DNA from 3 places in the Pseudomonas sp. SWRI18 genome. Region 3 is predicted to be linked to each of the others. Evidence: riboswitches for the same ligand, from Rfam matches in the RefSeq annotation. Region 3 holds a riboswitch; each other region holds the start of a gene.

What was found. Region 3 has a riboswitch for cobalamin ahead of cobW (cobalamin biosynthesis protein CobW). Riboswitches for the same ligand answer to the same signal wherever they lie in the genome.
Region 1: linked by a shared signal. The riboswitch ahead of cobO (cob(I)yrinic acid a,c-diamide adenosyltransferase) and the one ahead of cobW (cobalamin biosynthesis protein CobW) in region 3 are both predicted to bind cobalamin.
Region 2: linked by a shared signal. The riboswitch ahead of H0Z09_RS18145 (ABC transporter substrate-binding protein) and the one ahead of cobW (cobalamin biosynthesis protein CobW) in region 3 are both predicted to bind cobalamin.

What each region holds. Positions count from the first base shown of each region.
Region 1 covers NZ_JACCQQ010000036.1:25,636-33,003, forward strand. Annotated here, with positions in the region: gene H0Z09_RS25980 (cobyric acid synthase) at 1-871, opposite strand, end outside; gene cobD (threonine-phosphate decarboxylase CobD) at 868-1,857, opposite strand; gene cbiB (adenosylcobinamide-phosphate synthase CbiB) at 1,850-2,758, opposite strand; gene bluB (5,6-dimethylbenzimidazole synthase) at 2,755-3,405, opposite strand; gene H0Z09_RS26000 (cobyrinate a,c-diamide synthase) at 3,402-4,805, opposite strand; gene cobO (cob(I)yrinic acid a,c-diamide adenosyltransferase) at 4,802-5,413, opposite strand; cobalamin riboswitch at 5,493-5,741, opposite strand; gene H0Z09_RS26010 (sorbosone dehydrogenase family protein) at 5,841-7,154, shown strand.
Region 2 covers NZ_JACCQQ010000016.1:102,703-110,070, reverse strand. Annotated here, with positions in the region: gene H0Z09_RS18165 (alpha/beta hydrolase fold domain-containing protein) at 1-808, shown strand, start outside; gene H0Z09_RS18160 (hypothetical protein) at 1,137-1,361, shown strand; gene H0Z09_RS18155 (ABC transporter ATP-binding protein) at 1,528-2,292, opposite strand; gene H0Z09_RS18150 (iron ABC transporter permease) at 2,289-3,293, opposite strand; gene H0Z09_RS18145 (ABC transporter substrate-binding protein) at 3,290-4,300, opposite strand; cobalamin riboswitch at 4,417-4,611, opposite strand; gene H0Z09_RS18140 (DNA/RNA non-specific endonuclease) at 4,648-5,592, opposite strand; gene H0Z09_RS18135 (M4 family metallopeptidase) at 5,721-6,785, shown strand; gene H0Z09_RS18130 (protealysin inhibitor emfourin) at 6,800-7,105, shown strand; gene H0Z09_RS18125 (aldehyde dehydrogenase family protein) at 7,195-7,368, opposite strand, start outside.
Region 3 covers NZ_JACCQQ010000013.1:124,559-131,926, forward strand. Annotated here, with positions in the region: gene cobN (cobaltochelatase subunit CobN) at 1-3,244, opposite strand, end outside; gene cobW (cobalamin biosynthesis protein CobW) at 3,248-4,309, opposite strand; cobalamin riboswitch at 4,401-4,602, opposite strand; cobalamin riboswitch at 4,645-4,859, shown strand; gene H0Z09_RS16105 (CbtB-domain containing protein) at 4,955-5,143, shown strand; gene H0Z09_RS16110 (CbtA family protein) at 5,155-5,859, shown strand; gene H0Z09_RS16115 (cobalamin biosynthesis protein) at 5,856-6,248, shown strand; gene cobM (precorrin-4 C(11)-methyltransferase) at 6,317-7,063, shown strand; gene nfuA (Fe-S biogenesis protein NfuA) at 7,270-7,368, opposite strand, start outside.

The DNA.
Region 1 (7,368 bases), on a different contig from region 3:
TCAGGTCGGCAGCGGGGATCGGCTGGCCTGGCCCGATGAATTGCAGGTCCACCTGCGGATGCAAGCGTAGCGGGTCGAAATCCGTGTGGTTGCTGATGCGCGGCAACACCGGCACCACCACCTTGAGCACTTGGGCAGCCTTGTCGACCTGACGTTTGTCGATGCCGTCTTCGGCTTCCAGATGCAGGTCCATCACGTAGGGCAACACGCCCACCACGGGTTTTCCCGTGCGCGCTTGCAGCCAATCCAGGCCCGGCTGCAGCAGGGCGATGTCACCACGAAAACGGTTGATGATGAACCCTTTGACCCGCGCCTGCTCCGTTGGCGAGAGCAGCTCCAGGGTGCCGACCAGGTGGGCGAACACCCCGCCGCGATTGATATCGGCGATCAGCAGTACCGGGCAGTCCACCGCTTCGGCAAAGCCCATGTTGGCGATGTCATTGGCGCGCAGATTGATTTCCGCGGGCGACCCGGCGCCTTCCACCATCACCACGGTGTAGGCCTGGTTCAAGCGTGCATGGGAGGCCAGCACCGCCTGCATCGCGATGGCTTTGTAGTCGTGATAGGCCACCGCGTTCATGCTGGTCACGGCGCGACCGTGGATGATCACCTGGGAGCCGGTGTCGCTGTTGGGTTTGAGCAGCACCGGGTTCATGTCGGTGTGCGGCGCCAGGTTGGCGGCCTGGGCCTGCACCGCCTGGGCGCGGCCGATTTCGCCACCTTCGGCGGTCACCGCACTGTTAAGCGCCATGTTTTGCGGTTTGAACGGCACGACCGCCACGCCCTGGCGCACCAGCCAGCGGCACAGCGCCGTCACCAACGTACTCTTGCCGGCGTCAGAGGTGGTGCCTTGCACCATCAGCGTACTCATGTCGCGTCCTTGTAGGCGACCAGGGCCTGGTCCAGGCGCAGCCAGTCGGCCTCGGTGCCGGGCAGGCCGAAACGCAGGCTGCTGTCATGCACGAACAGGCGCAGCAGGATGCCGCGCTGGGCCATGAACTCGTGCATGCGCTCGGCGTGAGGCGTGATCAGCCACTGGAACAGGGCGCAACCGCCCTGGGGGTAAAAGCCATGGCCCTCAAGCATGTCGAACAAGCGCTGGGCGGCCTCGATGCACCGTGCGCGCTGCCGTGCATGCCCGGCGCTGTCGCGCAGGCACACCTGGCCCAGCACCCGCGTGGGCCCGCTGACCGCCCAAGGGCCGACCTGTTCGGCCAGCAACTTGAGCAGCTTGCGCTCGGCCAATACAAAGCCCAGCCGCACGCCGGCCAGGCCGAAGAATTTACCGAACGAGCGCAACACAATCAGGCCGACCTGATGCGCCTGGCCCGCAAGGCTCAGTTCGGGGGTCACGTCCATGAACGCTTCGTCCACCACCAACCAGCCGCCGCGCTGGGCCAGCCGCGAGTGCCAGTCCAGCAAACGCTGGGGAGCCAGGCTCAAGCCGGTGGGATTGTTGGGGTTGACCACCACCAGCACGTCGAGCACATCGAGAAAGAAATCAACTTCCTGCTCTTGCACTTCGCGCACCACGTAACCGGCTCGGCGCCAGGCCTCGGCGTGTTCGGCATAGCACGGCGAGAGGACGCCGACCTTGCCGGAGCGGCGCAGGCGTGGCAGCAACTGGATGGCCGCCTGGGAACCAGGCACCGGCAATAAATGCGCGGCGCCGTAATAGGCGCTTGCGGTCTGCTCCAGGCCGTCGTCGGTTTCCGGCAGGCGCGCCCAGGCCCGCAGGGGGATCTCGGGGATCGGCCAGGGCCAGGGCGCGAGGCCGCTGGACAGGTCCAGCCAGTCGGCCTCGGCTATCCCGTACTGAATCGCTGCCTTGCGCAGCCGGCCACCGTGTTCAAGCATAGTATTGCGCCCCCACGCACAGGATCAGCAGCCACAACCATACGCCGCGCTGCACCAGTTGCCAGCCCCGCTCAATCGAATCGGCATCCGCCGCCGGACCTTCGCCCAACTGCGGGCGCTGGTGCACTTCGCCGTGATAGATCGCCGGACCACCCAGCTCAACGCTCAAGGCTCCCGCACCGGCGGCCATCACCGGCCCCGCATTGGGGCTGTCCCAGGTCGGCCCCTGGGTGCGCCAGCAACGCAGCGCCAGGCGCGTCTTGCCCAGCACGGCGTAGGTCAATGCCACCAGGCGTGCGGGAATATAGTTCAGCACATCGTCGATTTTTGCGGCCGCCCAACCGAAGCGCTCAAAGCGTTCGTTGCGATAGCCCCACATGGCGTCGAGGGTGTTGCTCAGGCGGTACAGCACCACGCCCGGCACGCCGGCGACCACAAACCAGAACAGCGCGGCGAACACCGCATCGCTGCCGTTTTCCAGCACCGATTCGGTGGCCGCGCGGGCGACTTCGGTAGGGTCCAACTCATTGGTCTGGCGGCTGACCAGATAGCTCACGCGCGTGCGCGCCTCTTCCAGGTCATCGCTGCGCAGGGCCTGGGCCACCGGGAGTACATGCTCGCCCAGGCTGCGCATGCCAAGGGCGAGGTACAACGTCAGGATCTCCAGGACCCAGCCGATATAGGGCGCCCACGACAACGCCGTGGCCAGCAAGGTCAGCGGCACCACGGCAATAAACCACGCGGTCACGCCATGGCTGCGCCAACCGCGGCCACCGCTGTTGAAACGTTGCTCGATGCGCCCGGCGAAATTGCCGAACGCCACCAGCGGATGCCAGCGCCTGGGCTCGCCCAGCAGCGCATCCAGCGCCACTGCAGCCACACACAGCAAGGCCACACTCATTGACTCACTCCCCACACATTCTCATACAACATGTCACTCAGCGGCCGGGGTTCGGTCCAGCCTTCGAGCTGCAACATCGGCGCCGGGTAGAACTCGGTCACCGGGCCCAGGCACAGCACGGCCAGGGGTTTTGCGCCAGGCGGCAAACCCAGCAGGTCGGCGAGCGCTTGTGGCTCGAACAGCGAGACCCAGCCCATGCCCAGCCCTTCGACGCGGGCCGCCAGCCACAGATTCTGAATTGCACAGGACAGCGAGGCCATGTCCATTTCCGGCAAGGTACGACGGCCGAAAATGTGCCGCTCGCGATCGTCCATCAACGCGGCCACCAGCACTTCGGCGCAGTCGTGGATGCCCTCGACCTTGAGTTTCATGAACGCATCGGAACGCTCGCCCAGGGCTTCGGCGGTGCGGATGCGTTCTTCTTCCACCAGTTGCTGGATTTGCCCGCGCAGTTGGCGGTCGCTGATACGGATAAAACGCCAGGGCTGCATCAGGCCCACGCTGGGTGCCTGGTGCGCGGCCTGGAGCAGGCGGTGCAGCAATTCGGGAGCCACCGTGCCGCCGCTGAAGTGGCGCATGTCGCGGCGTTCGGCGATGGCGCGGTAGACGGCGTCGCGGTCGGCCTGGGGGAAGGCGTTGTCAGTCATGGCCTCTTCGCGAGCAAGTCGAATCGTCGCACCGCCGCCCCCACATTTTGATCTGCGAACGCTGCCGATGTGGGAGCTGGCTTGCCTGCGATAGCGGTCTCAAGATCCGGCGCAAATAATGCAGCCACCGCCGATGGATTGGATGGAAAGTAAAAGTGCACGTAGGAAGCCGTCATCCGCCCTTGTCGGTAAACAGCCTCGGCCCCGCGCCCGCCATTGGGGCTCAGGCCACGGGCAATCGGCTGGCATTCAGTGCTGGTCAGGGAATGGTGATAGGTATGGCCACGCAACGTGCCTTCCGGCAGCTCCACACTTTGCAACGCCAACGCCGCCAGCTTCTTCTGCATCACCGCATCGCCCTGCAACAGACCGAGCAGTTCGGCGCGGGTGCCGTCGACATCGGTGAGCGAGTCGAGCAGATAGAGCATGCCGCCGCATTCGGCGAGCAAGGGTTTACCGGCCGCGTGGTGAGCGCGGATCGCGTCGAGCATCGGCGTGTTTGCCGACAGGGCCTGGTGATGCAGCTCCGGGTAACCGCCGGGTAGATAGAGGCTGTCGGCGTCGGGCAAGGCGTGGTCATGGATCGGAGAAAAGAAACTCAACTCGGCGCCCATTGCCCGCAGCAGGTCAAGACTGGCGCCGTAGGTGAAGGCGAAGGCTTCGTCACGGGCCACGGCGATACGCACGCCATTGAGCAGCGGCTCAGCATTGACCACCTGTGGCGCAGCGAAGGTTACCGGCGGCGGCAAGGCCACTTCGCAACTGCTGCCCAACGCCTGGGCGGCGGCGTCCAGGCGTACATCGAGGTCATTCAGTTCGCTGGCTTGCACCAGGCCCAGGTGACGGCTAGGCAATTCAATACCGGTTTCGCGGGACAGCGCGCCGTACCAACGCAGGCCCTCGGTGAGGCTGCCTTCCAGCAATTGCGCATGGCGCAGGGTGCCGACGCGGTTGGCCAGCACGCCGGCGAACGGCAGATCCGGCTGATAGCGCGCCAGGCCCAGCGCCAACGCGCCGAAGGTCTGGGCCATGGCCGTGCCGTCTATCACGCCCAATACCGGCACGCCGAAGTGGCGCGCCAGGTCGGCACTGGAAGGTGTGCCGTCAAACAGGCCCATCACGCCTTCGATCAGGATCAGGTCCGCCTCACCGGCGGCTTCCCACAGCAAACGACGGCTTTCCTGCTCGCCCACCATCCACATGTCCAATTGATACACCGGCGCACCGCTGGCGCGTTCGTGGATCATCGGGTCGAGGAAGTCCGGGCCGCATTTGAACACGCGTACCTTGCGCCCCAGGTTGCGGTGCAAACGGGCGAGCGCGGCGGTGACGGTGGTTTTGCCCTGGCCGGACGCCGGTGCGGCGATCAATACGGCCGGGCAATGACGGGGCTGATTCAAAGTTCGACGCCCTTCTGTGCCTTGATGCCGGCCTGGAACGCGTGCTTGAGCATGCCCATTTCGGTGACGGTGTCGCCCATCTCGATCAACTCAGGCTTGGCGCCACGGCCGGTGACCACCACGTGCTGCATCGGCGGCCGGGCTTGCAGGTCGCCGAGCACTTGGTCCAGGTCGAGGTAGCCGTGCTTGAGGGCGATGTTGAGTTCGTCCAGCACCACCATGCCAATGCTCGGGTCTTGCAGCATCGCGCGGGACACCGCCCAGGCCGCTTCGGCGGCGGCGATGTCGCGCTGGCGGTCCTGGGTTTCCCAGGTGAAGCCTTCACCCATGACGTGGAAACGCACCTGCTCGGGGAAACGGCGGAAGAACAATTCTTCGCCCGTGCTGTGGCGTCCCTTGATGAACTGCACCACGCCGCACTGCATACCGTGGCCCATGGCCCGGGCGAGCATGCCGAACGCGGAGCTGCTCTTGCCTTTGCCGTTGCCGGTCAGCACCAGGAGCAAGCCGCACTCGTTGGGGGAATTGGCGATGCGTTCGTCGATCACGGCTTTTTTACGCAGCATGCGCGCCAGGTGGCGTTCGTCGCGGTCGGGGGAATCGGTCATGGCAGCTCTCCGTTGGGGCTGGACAAAAACGGCGGGCAGGAAAAAACAAAAAACAGACAGCCAAGCATCGCCCACCGTGATGCTGTTGGATGTTTCAGGCCGGTCTCCGGGCTCATGAGTGGCCGCTGCATGCACAGCAGGCCAACGCTGCGCCTTCCCATATCACACGGATACAGTGGCAATAAAGGCAGCGTCTTGACTCATTTACCGTTGCGGGGGCAGCGCCGGGATCGCGGCAGCACTGTGTACAAGTGCGCTCGCTCACCGGCTTCCCTGTTTCACTCTGTCGACGCGCACGCCACAGAGCACCTGGAACAAGCCGCGAAGGTTAGTGGGTTGGGGGTGGAGCGTCAATTAAAGCTGGTGGTGCACTTGAACCATCGCACCGTCGCCCTCCTCTACCCTTACAGGTATCAAGGAGTACACCATGCACAAAACAAGACTCGCCCTACTCATCATGGTCGCCGGCAGCCTCGCGGCCTGCGGTGAAAGCTCCACCCTTCAGGTCTCCGACGGTACCGGGCCGTCGCCCCAGTTGCCCGAACCGAACAAAACCCTGATCCCCACCGTCAATATCGCCCCGGCCATCGGCTGGCCCGAGGGCGTGAAGCCGACAGCCGCCGCCGGCACCCAGGTGGCGGCGTTCGCCGAAGGCCTGGACCATCCGCGCTGGCTGTATGTGCTGCCCAACGGCGATGTGCTGGTGGCGGAAACCAACGCGCCGCCCAAACCGGACGACGCCAAAGGGATCCGGGGCTGGGTCATGGAGAAAGTCATGGGCCGTGCCGGCGCCGGCGTGCCAAGCCCGAACCGTATCACGCTGCTGCGTGACGCCGACCACGACGGCGTCGCGGAGACACGTAGCGTGTTCCTGGAAAATCTCAATTCCCCCTTTGGCATGACGCTGGTCGGCAACGACCTGTACGTGGCCGACTCGGACAAGCTGCTGCGCTTCGCCTATCAACCGGGTGAAACCGCGATCAAGGACGCCGGCACGACAGTCGTCGACCTGCCGGGCGGCCCGCTGAACCACCACTGGACCAAAAACGTGGTGGCCAGCAAGGACGGTAGCAAGCTGTACGTGAGCGTGGGCTCCAACAGCAATGTCGGCGAAAACGGGCTTGACGCGGAACAGGGCCGGGCGGCGATCTGGGAAGTGGATCGCGCCAGCGGCCAGCACCGCCTCTTCGCCTCCGGCCTGCGCAACCCGAACGGCATGGCGTGGGAACCAAAGAGCGGCAAACTGTGGACGGCGGTGAACGAGCGTGACGAGATCGGCAGCGACCTGGTGCCTGACTACATCACCTCGGTCAAGGATGGCGGCTTCTATGGCTGGCCGTTCAGTTATTACGGCCAGCATGTGGATGTGCGCGTCACGCCGCAGAACCTGGACCTGGTAGCCAAGGCGATTGCGCCGGACTACGCGGTCGGCCCGCACACCGCTTCGTTGGGCCTGACCTTTGCCGAAGGCAGCAAACTCCCGGCGCCGTTCACCCAGGGCGCGTTTATCGGGCAGCATGGCTCGTGGAATCGCAAGCCGCACAGTGGTTATAAGGTGATCTTCGTGCCGTTTGAAGGTGGAAAACCGAAGGGGCAGCCGGTGGATGTGCTGACCGGGTTTCTCGATAAGGATGAAAAGGCCATGGGCCGGCCGGTGGGTGTGGTGATTGATCAGCAGGGGGGCTTGCTGGTGGCGGATGATGTGGGGAATACGGTGTGGCGGGTGTCGGCGGCCAAGTAGGCTATCTTGGGCAGATCACAAAACAGTTTGTTGCCGTGGCGGCCTTTGGGCCGACCAGGCTGTTGGGGTTGACCCGTGTACATATCCGTTATTTGGGTAACGGCGGCTATTGGTTCCGCCCTTACGGCGGGTCACTTTTGGAAAGAGCCCAAAAGTAACCAAAAGGCTCTTGCCCCACCACTCGGCACCTCGCTTGGGCTCGGTGTGCCCTCAC
Region 2 (7,368 bases), on a different contig from region 3:
CCAGGCGCTGTTGCGTGCCAGCCAAACCATCAAGCGCGCACCTGCGGTGGAAATAAAGCGGGTGAACGGGGTTCCGGTGCGGATCCTGCGGCCGGGTGGCAGGCCCAAGGGGGTTGTGCTGGACATCCACGGCGGCGGCTGGGTGATTGGCAATGCGCAGATGGATGACGACCTCAACCTGGGCATGGTCAACGCATGCGATGTAGCGGTGGTGTCGGTGGATTATCGGCTGGCGGTCGACACGCCGGTCGAAGGGTTGATGGAAGACTGCCTGGCGGCCGCGCGGTGGTTGCTGACCGCCGATGAGTTCGCCGACCTGCCGGTGTTCGTTGTTGGCGAATCGGCTGGCGGGCACCTGGCGGCGGCGACCTTGCTGGCCTTGAAACAATGGCCCGAACTGCTCAAACGGGTAAGCGGGGCGGTGTTGTATTACGGCGTCTACGATCTGACCGGCACACCCAGCGTGCGCACGGCGGGGCCGCAGACGCTGATGCTGGATGGGCCGGGCATGGTCGAGGCGCTGCGGATGCTGACGCCGGGGTTGAGTGACGACGAGCGTCGCCAGCCGCCGTTGTCGCCGCTGTATGGCGATTTTTGCGGGTTGCCGCCGGCGTTGATGTTTGTGGGTGAACTGGATCCGCTGAAGGATGACACGCTGTTGATCGCCGAACATTGGCCAGAGGCAGAGGCGCATCTGTTGCCGGAGTCGGCGCATGGGTTCATCCATTTTCCGGTGGCGATGGCAGCCAGTGTGCTCGCCTGCAGCCACACATGGATAGCGCAGCGGATGCTCCTGATAAACGTGTAGTGAGCGGGCTTGTCCCGCGCTGGGCGTGAAGCGGCCCCAAAACCAGGCGCCATAATTTTACCTGACACACAGCGGCGGTCCGATTGGGGCGGCTTCGCCACCCAGCGCGGGGCAAGCCCGCTCACTACAGGGAGATTTGTCAGCCCTTGACGAAGGTATAACCGCAGGAATCGGATAGCCGCAGGTGTCCGGGATCCCGCCTTATAGCGGCTCGCCAAGCGTGGGTGTTTCTCGGGCCGGGTAGACCGGGCATAGGGCAATTGAACTTAAAAGTTGATCACTTGGTCAGCTAATTAAGCAGCTCCGTTTCCCTTATCAGGACTTTTCCATGCGCGATTACACGCTCAACTACCTGTTCAACGGCGAACCCCGTACCCACACATTCGGGCTCAAGCAACCCGAGTTGCCCGTGCATGAGGCGGCGTTGCACTTGCTGCAATTGCATTTGGGCGATGCGGAGAATGGATTGGTCCTGCCTCCTGCGGATGCGACGCCGGAGGAAGTTTTGCAGCAGGCGCGGGTGATGGGGATAACCGAGATCGAGGTGCTATAACGAAAGGCCCAGCACCTGCTGCAGATATCAAGGCAACAGCGATCAAATGTCGGAGCGGGCTTGCTCGCGAATGCGGTGTATCAGTCAATAATTAATCAACTGATCGACCGCTTTCGCGAGCAAGCCCGCTCCCACATTGGATTTTTGGTGTTTTCGTAAGCGTGCGCTAGTTAGGGCGCAACCGCAGTATCTGCGCCCCATCGAACGGGTCTGTGAGGTAGTGAGCCTGCACGCCAAACGTCTGCTGCAGCCGTTGCGGCGTCAGCACCTCCAGCGGCTGACCCAGCGCCACCAGCCGGCCGTGATCCAAGACTGCCAGCCGGTCACAGGTCAGCGCCTGGTTCAGATCATGCAGCGCAACCAAGGTGGTCACCGGCAACCCCTGTATCCCCTTCAATATCCCCAGTTGATGTTGGATATCCAGATGATTGGTCGGCTCATCCAGCAGCAGGATCTGCGGGCGTTGCGCCAGCGCGCGGGCGATGTGCACGCGCTGGCGTTCGCCGCCGGAGAGGCTGCGCCAGGCGCGCTGGCTCAGGTGGGTGGCGTCGACGTCATGCAGGGCCTGGTTGACGATGGCGTCGTCCTCGCTGGACCACGGGCTCAGCGCCGACAGCCACGGCGTGCGCCCCAGTGCCACGGCATCAAAGACACGGATCGCATCGTCGGTGTCGGCCTGTTGCTCCACCACCGCCAGTGTCTGCGCGATGGCGCGACGGGACAGCTCGCCCAATCGCGCACCGCCCAGCCGCACCTCACCGCAGGCCGGCGTACGCAAGCCGGCGAGCAGTTTGAGCAGGGTGGATTTGCCGGAGCCGTTCGGCCCGACGATGCCCAGGGTTTCACCCAAGTGCACGTCCAGGTGAATATCACGCAGTAGTTGGGCTTCACGCACCTTGAAGCCCAGCCCGCTGCAACTGAGTACCGTCATCGCGCGTTCCTCCGGCCGATCAGGATCAGCGCGAACACCGGTGCGCCGACCAGTGCCGTGACCACACCGACCGGAATCACTTGGCCCTTGATCAGCGTGCGCGACAGCACATCCGCCGCGATCAAAAACAGCGCGCCACCCAACGCACTGGCCGGCAGCAGGCGCGAATGCCCGGTGCCGAGCAACAGGCGCACGGCGTGGGGAATGACCAGCCCGACAAAACCGATGGAGCCGACAATCGACACCATCACCGCCGTCACCAGGGCCGCGCAACCCACCAGCACGAACTGCACGCGCCGCACGGGAATACCGAGGGACGCCGCCGAGTCGCTGCCGAAGGTAAACGCGTCCAACGCCCGACGGTGCCACAGGCACACCGCCAACCCTGCGACCGCCACCGGCACCGCCAGCCACACCGAGGGCCAGCGCACGCCGCTGAGGTTGCCCAGCAGCCAGAACAGGATGCCGCGCGCCTGTTCGGAACTGGCGGACTTGGTGATCAGGAACGCGGTGAGCGCATTGAACAGCTGCGAACCGGCAATGCCGGCGAGGATGATCTGGCCGGTGCCGCTGGAGGAACCGCTGGCGCGCGCGAGCAGGATCACCAGGGCGAATGCCGCCATTGCCCCGGCAAACGCACCGGCCGACAGCGACACCAGCCCGCCACCGACGCCCATCAATGCCACCAGCACCGCGCCGGTCGAGGCGCCGGCGCTGATGCCCAGCAGGTACGGATCGGCCAGCGGGTTGCGCAACAACGACTGCAGGATCACCCCGCACGTCGCCAGCCCGGCACCGCAGGCGGCGGCGACCAGCGTGCGCGTCAGCCGATAGTTCCACACCACGCCTTCATCGATGGGGTCCAGCACATAACCGGCAGCCCATAGTTTGTTGGCGAGTACCTGCAGCACCACTTGCGGCGAGATGGCGGTTTCGCCGATGGCCACGCCGGCGAGCACAGCGATCAGCAGCAAGGCCAGGGCGAGTAGGGCGCGGATCATTTGCGCAGGTCGTAGCCGTCGATGGCGGCCGCCAATTGTTCAAGGCCGTCGAACGTGCGAATGCTGGCCTGCAACGCCATGGCGTCGAGAATGATGATGCGGTTGTTTTTAACCGCGTCCATGTTGCGCGTCACCGGATCGCTGCGCAAAAAAGCGAGTTTCTTTTCATGATCGTCAGCGGGGTAGCGGCGGCGGTCCATGCGTGCGATCACCAGGAAGGTCGGGTTGGCCTTGGCAATGGTTTCCCAGCCGACGGCGGGCCACTCTTCATCGGACTGCACCACGTTGTGCAAGCCCAGCGTCTGCAGCATGAATTCGGGAACGCCTTTATGGCCGGCCACGTACGGGTCGCTGGCCATTTCGGAACTGGAGAACCACACCAGTGCGCTGGCGTGCTTGAGGCCTTTGTTTTGCACGGTGGCGATGGACTTGGCCAGACGCGCCTTGAGTTCGTCATTTAACTGCTGGCCGCGATCCTGTACGTCGAAGATCTGCGCCAGTTGGCTGATGCTTTTGTAAATGGTCTCGATGCGAAACGGCTGCAGTCGCGTGCCGTCGGCGCCCACCAGGTTGTCCTTGCCTTCGCAGTCGGAAGGCAACAGATAGGTCGGGATCTTCAGTTCATGGAATTGCTCGCGCGTACCCACTACACCGTGCGCGCCGACCACCCATTCCAGCTCGGCGGCTACCAGTTGCGGGCGCTTGGCGATCACCGCTTCGAAGCTCGGCTCGTTGTTGGCCAGGCGCTCGATGGTGTCGTTCTGCGTCTTGAACTGCGGCAATACGCTGTTGAACCACAGCGACGTGCCGACCACTTTGTCGCCCACGCCCAAGGCATACAGCATCTCGGTAGCTGCCTGGCCGATGGTCACGCTGCGGGCGGGCGCTTGCTGGAAGCTGAGGTGGCTGCCGCAGTTTTCCACGCTCAGCGGGTAGTGGGTGGGCGCGGCGTGGGCCAGGGCACAGAAGCCGATGCCGGCGAGCAGGGCGGTAACGCGTGGCAGCATGGAGCGATCTCCGGGTGAACCGTACGTGGAACTGGGGAGGTACGGTATTGGAAATAGACGCTCGAGCGCTGTGGTACAGGCAGGCAAGAATGTCCTTCCCGGACACCCCGCCGGTTAGTGATAGAGCTTGCGCCGGCAGGTCTCCTGACTGATGCGTCGTCGCCACGCTCCAGCCTTCCCGGACGGGTCCAGTGGCATCAAGGAGCAGGCTCGGCACCTACAGTTGCGGGGGCAGTTCCGATTGGCGCGGGTGTACCGCGCTTCGGATTCCCTATTAGTCCCGTTTGGGAACCGGCGCGGTATGGTAGTTGATTAGCGCCTGGCGAAATAGCCCAAGGCGCGTCCCGTCAGAGACGAATGTCGTCCGGGCCCTGGATCAGCGCTTCGATGCGCGTGCCGGTGGCGCGCTCTTCGTTGCTGAAGCCGTCGTAGTCGGCCAGGTTGGCGAAACGGATGCCGGTCAGGCGTTCGATCTGGATCACGCTGCGCTGGTAGGTCCTGAGCTGGCCGAACATCAGGTCGAGCTGGCCCAGTTCGCGGCTCTGGTCAATCATGTAGGCGCTGGCGGAGGGTTTGCCATCATCGCTGAGGTAAGCGACGACTTTCCAGAACGCCTTGGGGATCTTGACGCCCCGGTACACCCGGTCGTCGTCGCTGAACACCGGGCCGGTAAACACCGTTGCGCGGGCTTTCCAGCGTTGGGTGTTATCGAGGATGTAGTCCTCGAGTTCCAGCCAGGTCTTCTGGTTGAACCCGCTCATCTGCGGCGAGCAGTTGGTGAAGTGGAAGGTGTCGAAGTTGGCGGTCTTCGCCTCGTCGCCCCAATTGGGGTCTTGCCGGCGTACCAGGTGGCCGCGATCCAGACCGTTGCCAGCGTACAGGTCCTCGCCCACCTGTGCGTCGATCGGCAGGCGACCGTCGTAGGCCCAGGTGTCGTTGCTGCGGGCCACGTCCACATGCTGCGCGCCATCGATGTTGGCGCCTACATACAGCGCCAGCCGCCGCGAACGTGACATCGTTACCGAGAAGTGCGTGTAGTCCAGGCGTTCGCCGCCGTTTTTCTGCGTCTGTACATCGCTCGCAAGGCGTTGCTCGACCGTGGGCCAGGGCACCGCGAAGCCGCCGAGGAAATCCTCGGCATAGCCGCGCCGGTCCTTGAGGTCCTTGGCGGCGGTGACGCGGGGCGTCGCCGCCCTGGCCTCCAGCAGGGCAGGGCTGGGCGCGAGCAGCGGGTGCAGGTCGGCGAGCCTTGGGCGGTGCGAAAGATCAATCTTGGCTTTACGTGCTGGCATCGGTAAGTCCTCCTTGAATAAACACGACTGCAACATAGCTTAATGACAATTGATGAGGCGCATTGAACCCGGGAAGCTATCCTGAATCGATTACTTGGACGTTGTCACATGCCAAAGGGAGTCAGCCCATGTGTGTTCGCCAGCCTCACCGTCATCCGATTTTCTGCCTGATCCCGCCGTACATGCTCGACCAGATCGCGCGCAACGGCGATAAAACCCAACGCGACGTTGCATTACGCACCCGCGCCAAGGACAGCACGTTCCGCTCACTGCGCATGGTCGCGGTGCCGGCCAAAGGGCCCGCGCACATGGCCCTTGCGATGGGCGCCGGCAAGCGTCGCTCGATCTACAGCGCCGAGGGCACCGACAGCCTGCCGGGCACGCTGGTGCGTGGCGAAGGGCAGCCCGCCAGCGGTGACGCAGCGGTGGACGAGGCCTATGATGGCCTGGGCGCCACCTTTGATTTTTTCGAACAGGTCTTCGACCGCAACTCCATCGACGATGCCGGTATGGCGTTGGACGCCACGGTTCATTTTGGCCAGAACTATAACAACGCGTTCTGGAACTCCAGCCAGATGGTGTTCGGCGATGGCGATGAGCAACTGTTCAACCGCTTCACCATCGCCCTCGACGTGATTGGTCATGAATTGGCCCATGGCGTCACCGAGGACGAGGCCAAGCTGATGTATTTCAATCAGTCCGGGGCGCTGAACGAGTCGCTGTCGGACGTGTTCGGTTCACTGATCAAGCAATATGCGTTGCAGCAATCGGCGCAGGACGCCGACTGGTTGATCGGCAAGGGTCTGTTCACCAAAAAGATCAAAGGCACCGCGTTGCGTTCGATGAAAGCCCCCGGCACCGCGTTTGACGACAAGCTGCTGGGCAAGGACCCTCAGCCTGGGCACATGGATGATTTTGTCCAGACTTACGAGGACAATGGCGGGGTGCACATCAATTCGGGCATTCCCAACCATGCGTTTTACCAGGTGGCGACGAAGCTCGGCGGGTTCGCCTGGGAGCGCGCCGGGCGTATCTGGTACGACGCGTTGCGCGATGCGCGGCTGCGCCCGAACTCCGGGTTCCTGCGCTTTGCACGCATCACCTATGATATTGCCGGTCGACTCTACGGCGTGGGCAAGGAAGAGCAGCAGGCGGTCAAGGACGGTTGGCAAGCGGTCGGCATTACGGTCTGACGTGAGGAACAACCATGCAAATTTCGCTCAAGGAAAACGGCGGGCCTGGGTTTTTCCCAGGCTTGGCCAAGCCACGTACCCTGACGCTCGATGCACTACCGGAACCCGACCAGCAGGAGTTGCGGCAGCTGATAGAGGCGTCGGACTTCTTTCAGTTGCCGCAAAGTGAAGCGCCGGCTCCGGGTAACCCCGGCCAGGTGCATTACACCCTGACCGTGACGGAAGGCGAGCAGGCGCATACCGTTTGCGTGCTGGCGCCGGTGAAGTCCCAGGCGCTGGACGGGCTGGTGCAGTGTGTGCGGCGGCATGTGCGCTGCTGAGTCTGTTGGTGAGCGGGCTTATTGTGGCAAGCCCGCTCGCCACAGAGGCCCCCACAATTGATCTCCGGTGTTTTCAGTTCTTTTTTGGCTTACTTACGATCCAGCCACACGGTCTGCGCATTGCAGAATTCGCGTACGCCGAAGTGCGACAGCTCGCGCCCGAAACCGCTCTTTTTCACGCCACCAAACGCCACACGAGGGTCGGAAACGCTGAAGGCATTGACGAAGATCCCGCCGGTTTCCAGCTGATCGGCAATGTCGCG
Region 3 (7,368 bases):
CCTGCACCTGGCTCAGGCGCTGGGCGAATTGTTCGCGGGCGGCGGTGCCTTCGTCGGAGCCGCCATAGGCGTAGCCCCCCCAATTCAGGTAGACCTCGGCCAAGTCGTCGCGGCTTTGCCACAGGCGACCGTCAATCGCGCCCTGCACGCCCGCACCATAGGCGCCGGGCTTGGCGCCGAAGATGCGCCAGCCGGCCTGCCTGGCCGCCGCCGCCTGGTCCAGGCCGGACTTGAGCAGCGCTTCACGCTCACTGCGCACTTTAGCGGCCAGCGGGTTCATGTCATCCGGCTCATCCAGCGCGGCCACCGCCTGTACCGCCGCGTCGAACAGGCGAATCAGGTTGGCGAAGGCATCGCGGAAAAAGCCGGACACACGCAGCGTCACATCCACACGCGGGCGGTCGAGCAGGCTGATCGGCAGGATTTCAAAGTCATCCACCCTCTGGCTGCCCGTCGCCCATACCGGGCGCACGCCCATCAACGCCATGGCCTGGGCGATATCATCGCCGCCGGTACGCATGGTGGCGGTACCCCAGACCGACAGGCCGAGCTGGCGCAAGTGGTCGCCGTGGTCCTGCAGGTGCCGTTCCAGTATCAGGTTGGCCGATTGGAAGCCAATGCGCCAGGCGGTGGTGGTGGGCAGGTTGCGCACGTCGACGCTGAAAAAGTTACGCCCGGTCGGCAGCACGTCGAGGCGCCCGCGACTCGGTGCGCCACTGGGTCCGGCGGGCACAAAGCGGCCGCTCAGGGCATCCAGCAAGCCACGCATCTCCGCCGGGCCGCAGGCGTCCAGGCGTGGCGCAACCACGCTAAGCAGGCTTGCGATCACCGCCTTCACGTCCTCCCACCCGGGCGCGTCCAACTGTTCCAGCGGCCCTTGCAGCGCCTGCTCGATCAAGCGGGCCGCGTACAGCTCCAGGCGCTCGCGGGTATCGCCGGCGGTGCGCCACAGCTGCGCGTCTATCTGCTGCAATACCTGCGGGCGGCGTTCGGTCCAGGGTTCGGCCAGGGCGCAATCGAGCGGATCAAAGCCCAGCTCGAACGCCTTGGCCAATGCGCGCAGCAAACTCGATTGCGCGCCACGGCCATCGCCACGCGGGATGCGCAGCAGGGCAAGCAAGGTGTCGATTCGCAGACGGCCTTGAGGCGACTCGCCAAAGATGTGCAGGCCGTCACGGATCTGCGACTCCTTCAGATCGCACAGGTAAGTGTCCAGGCGCGGCAGCCACACGGCCGCGTCGGCATCGCTCTCCAGCTCCAGCTCCTGGTCGATACGGGTTTCGCGCACCAGTTTGAGGATATCTTTCTGCAGCTCCAGCGCGCGGCGTGGGTCGAGCAGCTGTGCTTCGTAATACTCGTCGGCCAACAGTTCGAGGTTACGCAACGGGCCATAGGTTTCGGCGCGGGTCAGGGGTGGCATCAGGTGGTCGATGATGACCGCCTGGGTGCGCCGCTTGGCTTGGGCGCCCTCCCCCGGATCGTTGACGATGAACGGGTAGATATTCGGCAACGGCCCCAACAGTGCATCGGGCCAGCAGTTTTCCGAGAGACCGACGCCCTTGCCCGGCAGCCATTCCAGGTTGCCGTGCTTGCCCACGTGGATGACGGCGTGGGCGCCATAGGTATGGCGCAGCCAGAAGTAGAACGCCAGGTAACCGTGGGGCGGCACCAGGTCCGGGTCGTGGTAAACGGCGCTGGCATCCACCTGATAACCCCGCGCCGGCTGGATGCCGACAAAGGTCAGGCCCAGGCGCAGACCGGCGATCATCAGGCGGCCGTCGCGGAACATCGGGTCGTTATGCGGCGCGCCCCAGCGTTCCAGCACCGCCTGGCGGTTGGCCTCGGGCAGGCGCTTGAACATCGTTTCGTAGGCGTCCAGGTCCAGGCTTTGATGGCAAGGGCGCAGGTCGAGACTGTCGAGGTCGTTGGTCACGCCGCCGAGCAGCGCGTGGATCAGCTCAGTGCCGCTGTCGGGCAACACGTGCGGCAGCGGATAGCCTTCGGCTTGCAGGGCGCGCAGGATATTCAGCGCCGCCGCCGGCGTATCCAGGCCGACACCATTGCCGATACGGCCGTCGCGGGTCGGGTAGTTGGCGAGGATCAGCGCGACGCGTTTGTCTGCGTTCGCCACCCGCGCCAGTTCGACCCAGCGGCGCGCCAGCTCGGCGACGAAATCCATGCGCTCGGGCGCGGCGCGGTAGCACACCACGTCCGACTGGCTGCGCTCGCTGCGCCAGGCCAGGTCCTTGAAGCTGATCGGCCGGCTGATAATGCGCCCGTCCAGTTCCGGCAAGGCGATGTGCATCGCCAGGTCGCGCGGCCCGAGGCCTTGCTCGCTGGCCTCCCAACCGGGCTGGTTGTCCTGGGCGCAGATCGCCTGGATCACCGGAATATTGCGGCGAAACGGGCGCAAGTGCGGCGCCTCCGGGCTGGATTGGGCAAACCCGGTGGTGTTCAGGATCACCGCAGCGCCGACTTCATCCAACCAGTCTTCGACCGTCGCCAGGCAGCCGGGCTCTTTAAGGCTGGCCACCGCCATCGGCAACGGGTTCAGCCCCGCTGCCTGCAAGCGCTGGCAGAACACCTCGATAAATCCGGTGTTGGCCGCCTGCAAATGTGAGCGATAGAACAGCACCGCCGCCACCGGCCAGTCGGCGTTCCAGTCCGCCTGCCAGTCGCTCAGGCGGGCATTGGCGTGGCGCGGATGATAAATCGCGGTGCGCGGCAGGGTTTGCGGCTCGGCCCAGGCGTAGTCGCGGCCCAGATAACCGGCGGCCAGGCATCGATAGAAATCCAAGGCATTGGCCAGCCCGCCCTGACGCAGGAAGTGCCAGAGGCGGTCGCGTTCCTGCGGCCCTACGGTGCTGAGGCTGCTGAGCTCCGGGTCCGGACGATCATCTCCCGGCACCAGGATCAGCTGTACGCCGCGCTCGGCCAATTCCACCAGGCGCTCAATGCCGTAGCGCCAATAGCCGATGCCACCGTGCAGCGAAATCAGGATGACCTTGGCATGGCGCAGCACTTCATCGACGTACAGGTCGACCGACGCGTGATTCTGCACCTGCATCGGGTTGGCCAGGCGAAAGGTCGGGTAATCGCCCGGCAGTTGCTGCGCCGCTTCGGCAAGCAGCGCCAGGCTGGAGTCGCCGCTGCACAGGATCACCAGTTCAGCGGGGGTCTGGCCAAGGTCGGCGATGTTGTCGTCCGAGACGAAACCACCGGGCTGGGTCCTGAGCAGGTGCATGGGTCAGGCGCTGAGGGCGGCGCGCAGTTGCGCTTCGAGGCCGGCGGCGTCCAGGTCCTGGCCGATCAGCACCAGCCGCGTGACGCGTGCTTCATCGGTGCCCCAGGCGCGGTCGAAGTGTTTGTCGAACCGCGTGCCCACGCCCTGGATCAGCAGGCGCATCGGTTTGTTGGGGATCGCTGCGAAACCCTTGACGCGCAGGATGCCGTGCTGCACCACCAATTGGCTCAAGGCGTCGAGCAGCAAGGCTTCGTCGGCTTGCGGCAGGTCGATGGAAATAGAGTCAAAAGCGTCGTGATCGTGATCATCTTCACCGTCATGGTGTTGATCGTGATGGCTGTGGCGTCCGTCGATATGCTCCTCGGAACCTGCGCCCAGCCCGATCAGCACATCCAGCGGCACGCGACCGCTGCTGGCCTCGATGACTTTCACCGCCGGCGGCAGTTCTTCGGCGACTTCCAGGCGCACGCGGGCCAGGTCTTCGGCGCTGATCAGGTCGGCCTTGTTGAGGATCACCAGGTCGGCGCTGGCCAGTTGGTCGGCGAACAGCTCGTGCAGCGGCGATTCGTGGTCCAGGTTCGGGTCGAGTTTGCGCTGGGCATCGACCTGGTCCGGGAACGCGGCGAACGTACCGGCGGCCACGGCCGGGCTGTCGACCACGGTGATCACCGCGTCAACGGTGCAGGCGCTGCGGATTTCCGGCCACTGGAAGGCTTGCACCAAGGGTTTTGGCAGGGCCAGGCCCGAGGTTTCGATGAGAATGTGGTCGAGGTCACCACGACGCGCCACCAATTCGCGCATCACCGGGAAGAACTCTTCCTGCACGGTGCAGCACAGGCAGCCGTTGGCCAGCTCATAGACACGGCCGTTGGCTTCTTCCTCGGTGCAACCGATGGAGCACTGCTTGAGGATTTCACCGTCGATGCCCAGCTCGCCAAATTCGTTGACGATCACTGCAATGCGCCGGCCCTGGGCGTTGTCGAGCATATGGCGCAGCAACGTGGTTTTGCCCGAACCGAGGAAGCCGGTAACGATGGTGACGGGAAGTTTGGCCAGTGTTTTCATCGGATGCCCTTTGGGGCGGGCATACGGGACGATAGGCCCTGCGACGGCGCGCAGCAGCGGATTTCGTCACCGGATCACCCCGCCCGGTTGAATTGAAAATCGGTTGCGAGGCAGGTCTCCTGGCTTGGGGCTTGCGGGTCTTGCGACCGGCACCGGCTGCGCCTTCCCGCCCGTTGAGGCAGTGGCGTGGCAGTCGGATAAACCCTTCACAGTTGCGGGGGCAGCCGCGGCTTGAACCGCGTTCCCTTCTTAGCTTCGGCCTGGGCCGAAGAACCTCGAGGGTGCAAGGCTACAGGGGCTCGCCGAATTTGACTACCATCGCCCGCCCATGCTCTTCTACCCACCTTGTTTCGGGTGCCCTTCACAGGGTGAAACGGGAAACCGGTGCGTCATGGTTCTTTAATCAAAGGCCTGACCAGTCCGGTGCTGCCCCCGCAACGGTAAGCGAGCGAAGCGTCATATCCACTGTGCCCCAGGCATGGGAAGGCGACGTTTTCAGGCAATAAGCCCCTCGCAAGCCCGGAGACCGGCCCGAAAAATCAGATAACAAACCCGCGGTGGGCGGGCGCTGTTCAGAACCCTGCGTGCCTGGCTCGCGGGGTTTTCATGCGCTCGTTCGCTCATGACACCTGAAAGGGACGCGCCATGTCGATCATCAGCAGCACCTCGCACTCCGCCAGCAGCACCACGACCCTGAGCCAACGCCTGACCGCCGCCATCGGTGCGTCGATTCTCGGCGCCTGCCTGGTATATTTCGCCGGTTTTTCGCACATCGAGGCGGTGCACAATGCTGCCCACGATACCCGCCACAGCGCCGCGTTCCCGTGCCACTGAGGCCTGCCGACATGATCAAGCGTATTGCACAAACCGCAGGCTTCACTGGCTTGCTGGCCGCCCTGCTGCTGACCCTGCTGCAAAGTTTCTGGGTAGCCCCGTTGATTCTGCAGGCGGAAACCTTTGAACAGGCCCCGGCTGTCACTGAAGTTGCCCACGAGCATGCTGCCGGCGTTGCGGCGCACACCCACGACGCAGGCGCCTGGGAACCGGAAGATGGCTGGCAGCGTGTGCTGTCTACCACGGGCGGCAATCTGGTCGTCGCCGTCGGCTTTGCCTTGATGCTCGCAGGCCTCTACACCTTGCGTGCTCCAACCCGTACCGCCCATGGCGTGCTGTGGGGCCTGGCCGGCTATGCCACCTTCGTGCTGGCGCCGACAATGGGTCTGCCGCCCGAGTTGCCGGGCACCGCCGCTGCTGATCTGGCGCAGCGGCAGATCTGGTGGATCGGCACCGCCGCGTCTACCGCTGTTGGAATCGCCCTGGTCGTGTTTGGCCGCAACTGGCTGCTCAAGGTGCTGGGCACGGCGATCCTGGTCGTTCCCCATGTGATCGGCGCTCCGCAGCCGCTGGTGCATTCGATGCTGGCGCCAGAGGCGCTGGAAACGCAGTTCAAGATAGCTTCGCAGCTGACCAACGTCGCATTCTGGCTGGCCCTGGGCCTGATCAGCGCCTGGTTGTTCCGGCGCAACCGCGACGGTCAATACTCGGCATGACCCTGGTGGTCGGCCTGGGTTGCCAGAGGGGTTGCGACGTTCACGCCCTGCTGGCCCTGTTTGACGGCGCCCTCGCCGAGGGCGGTATTGAGCGTCAACAGGTAACCGCGCTGGCCAGTATCGACCGAAGGCAAGACGAGCCAGGATTAATCGCATTGGCGCGCTTATTGAAACTGCCTTTACGCTGCTTCAGCGCAGAACAATTGGCGTTTTATAAAGACCGCCTGAGCCACAAATCCGACGTCGCCTTTGCCCATACCGGCTGTTACGGCGTCGCCGAAAGCGCCGCCCTGGCCCTGGCCGAAGACCTCTCCAACGCCCCTGCCTATCTGCGGATCACCCGCAAAAAAGCCGCCCAGGCCACCTTTGCATTGGCGTGGACCGGTTGAAACCCGATAATCGCCCTCTGCAATCATGAGCAATCTTCATGCTCATGCGTTTTTGAACAGGATTTTCCATGACCGTCTACTTCATTGGTGCAGGCCCCGGCGACCCGGAATTGATCACCGTCAAAGGCCAGCGACTGATCCGCAGTTGCCCGGTGATCATCTACGCCGGCTCGCTGGTGCCGGCGGCGGTGCTGGAAGACCATCAGGCGGAACAGGTGGTCAACAGTGCCGAATTGCACCTCGAGCAGATCATCGACCTGATCAAGACTGCACACGCGCAAGGCCATGACGTGGCGCGCGTGCACTCCGGCGATCCGAGCCTGTATGGGGCGATCGGCGAGCAGATCCGCCATCTGCGCGAGCTGGGCATCCCGTTCCAGATCATTCCCGGCGTCACGGCGGTAGCGGCGTGCGCGGCGTTACTGGAAACCGAGTTGACCCTGCCGGACATCGCCCAGAGCGTGATCCTGACCCGCTATGCCGACAAGACCCGCATGCCGGCCGGTGAAGATTTCGACAGCCTGGCGCGGCATGGCACCACCATGGCAATTCACCTGGGAGTCAACCATCTGGAGAAGATCGTCGCCGAACTGCTGCCGCACTATGGCGCCGATTGCCCGATTGCCGTGGTGCACCGGGCGACCTGGCCGGATCAGGATTGGGCGCTGGGGACGTTGAGTGATATCGGCGAAAAGGTCGCGGCCAAAGGCTTTCGGCGCACGGCGCTGATCATTGTGGGGCGGGTGCTCGCCAACGATAGCTTCAGCGAGTCGTCGCTGTATCGAGCTGGCCATGCGCACCTCTATCGCCCCTGAATATGCGATCAAAACTGTGGGAGCGGGCTTGCTCGCGAATGCGACGTGTCAGTCAAATCATTGGTGACTGACCCAACGCTTTCGCGAGCAAGCCCGCTCCCACAGTTGATGTAATTTGCCTGATAGATATCGCAAAACATTGAATTTTAAGTATAAAAAACGGCGCTCACGGGGCGCCGTTTTTTTGTCCGCAGTGAACACCTTACTCAGTAGTAGGCATTTTCTTTCTGCGTGTGGTCGGTCACGTCACGCACGCCCTTGAGCTCTGGGATACGCTCAAGCAGCGTGCGCTCGATGCCTTCGCG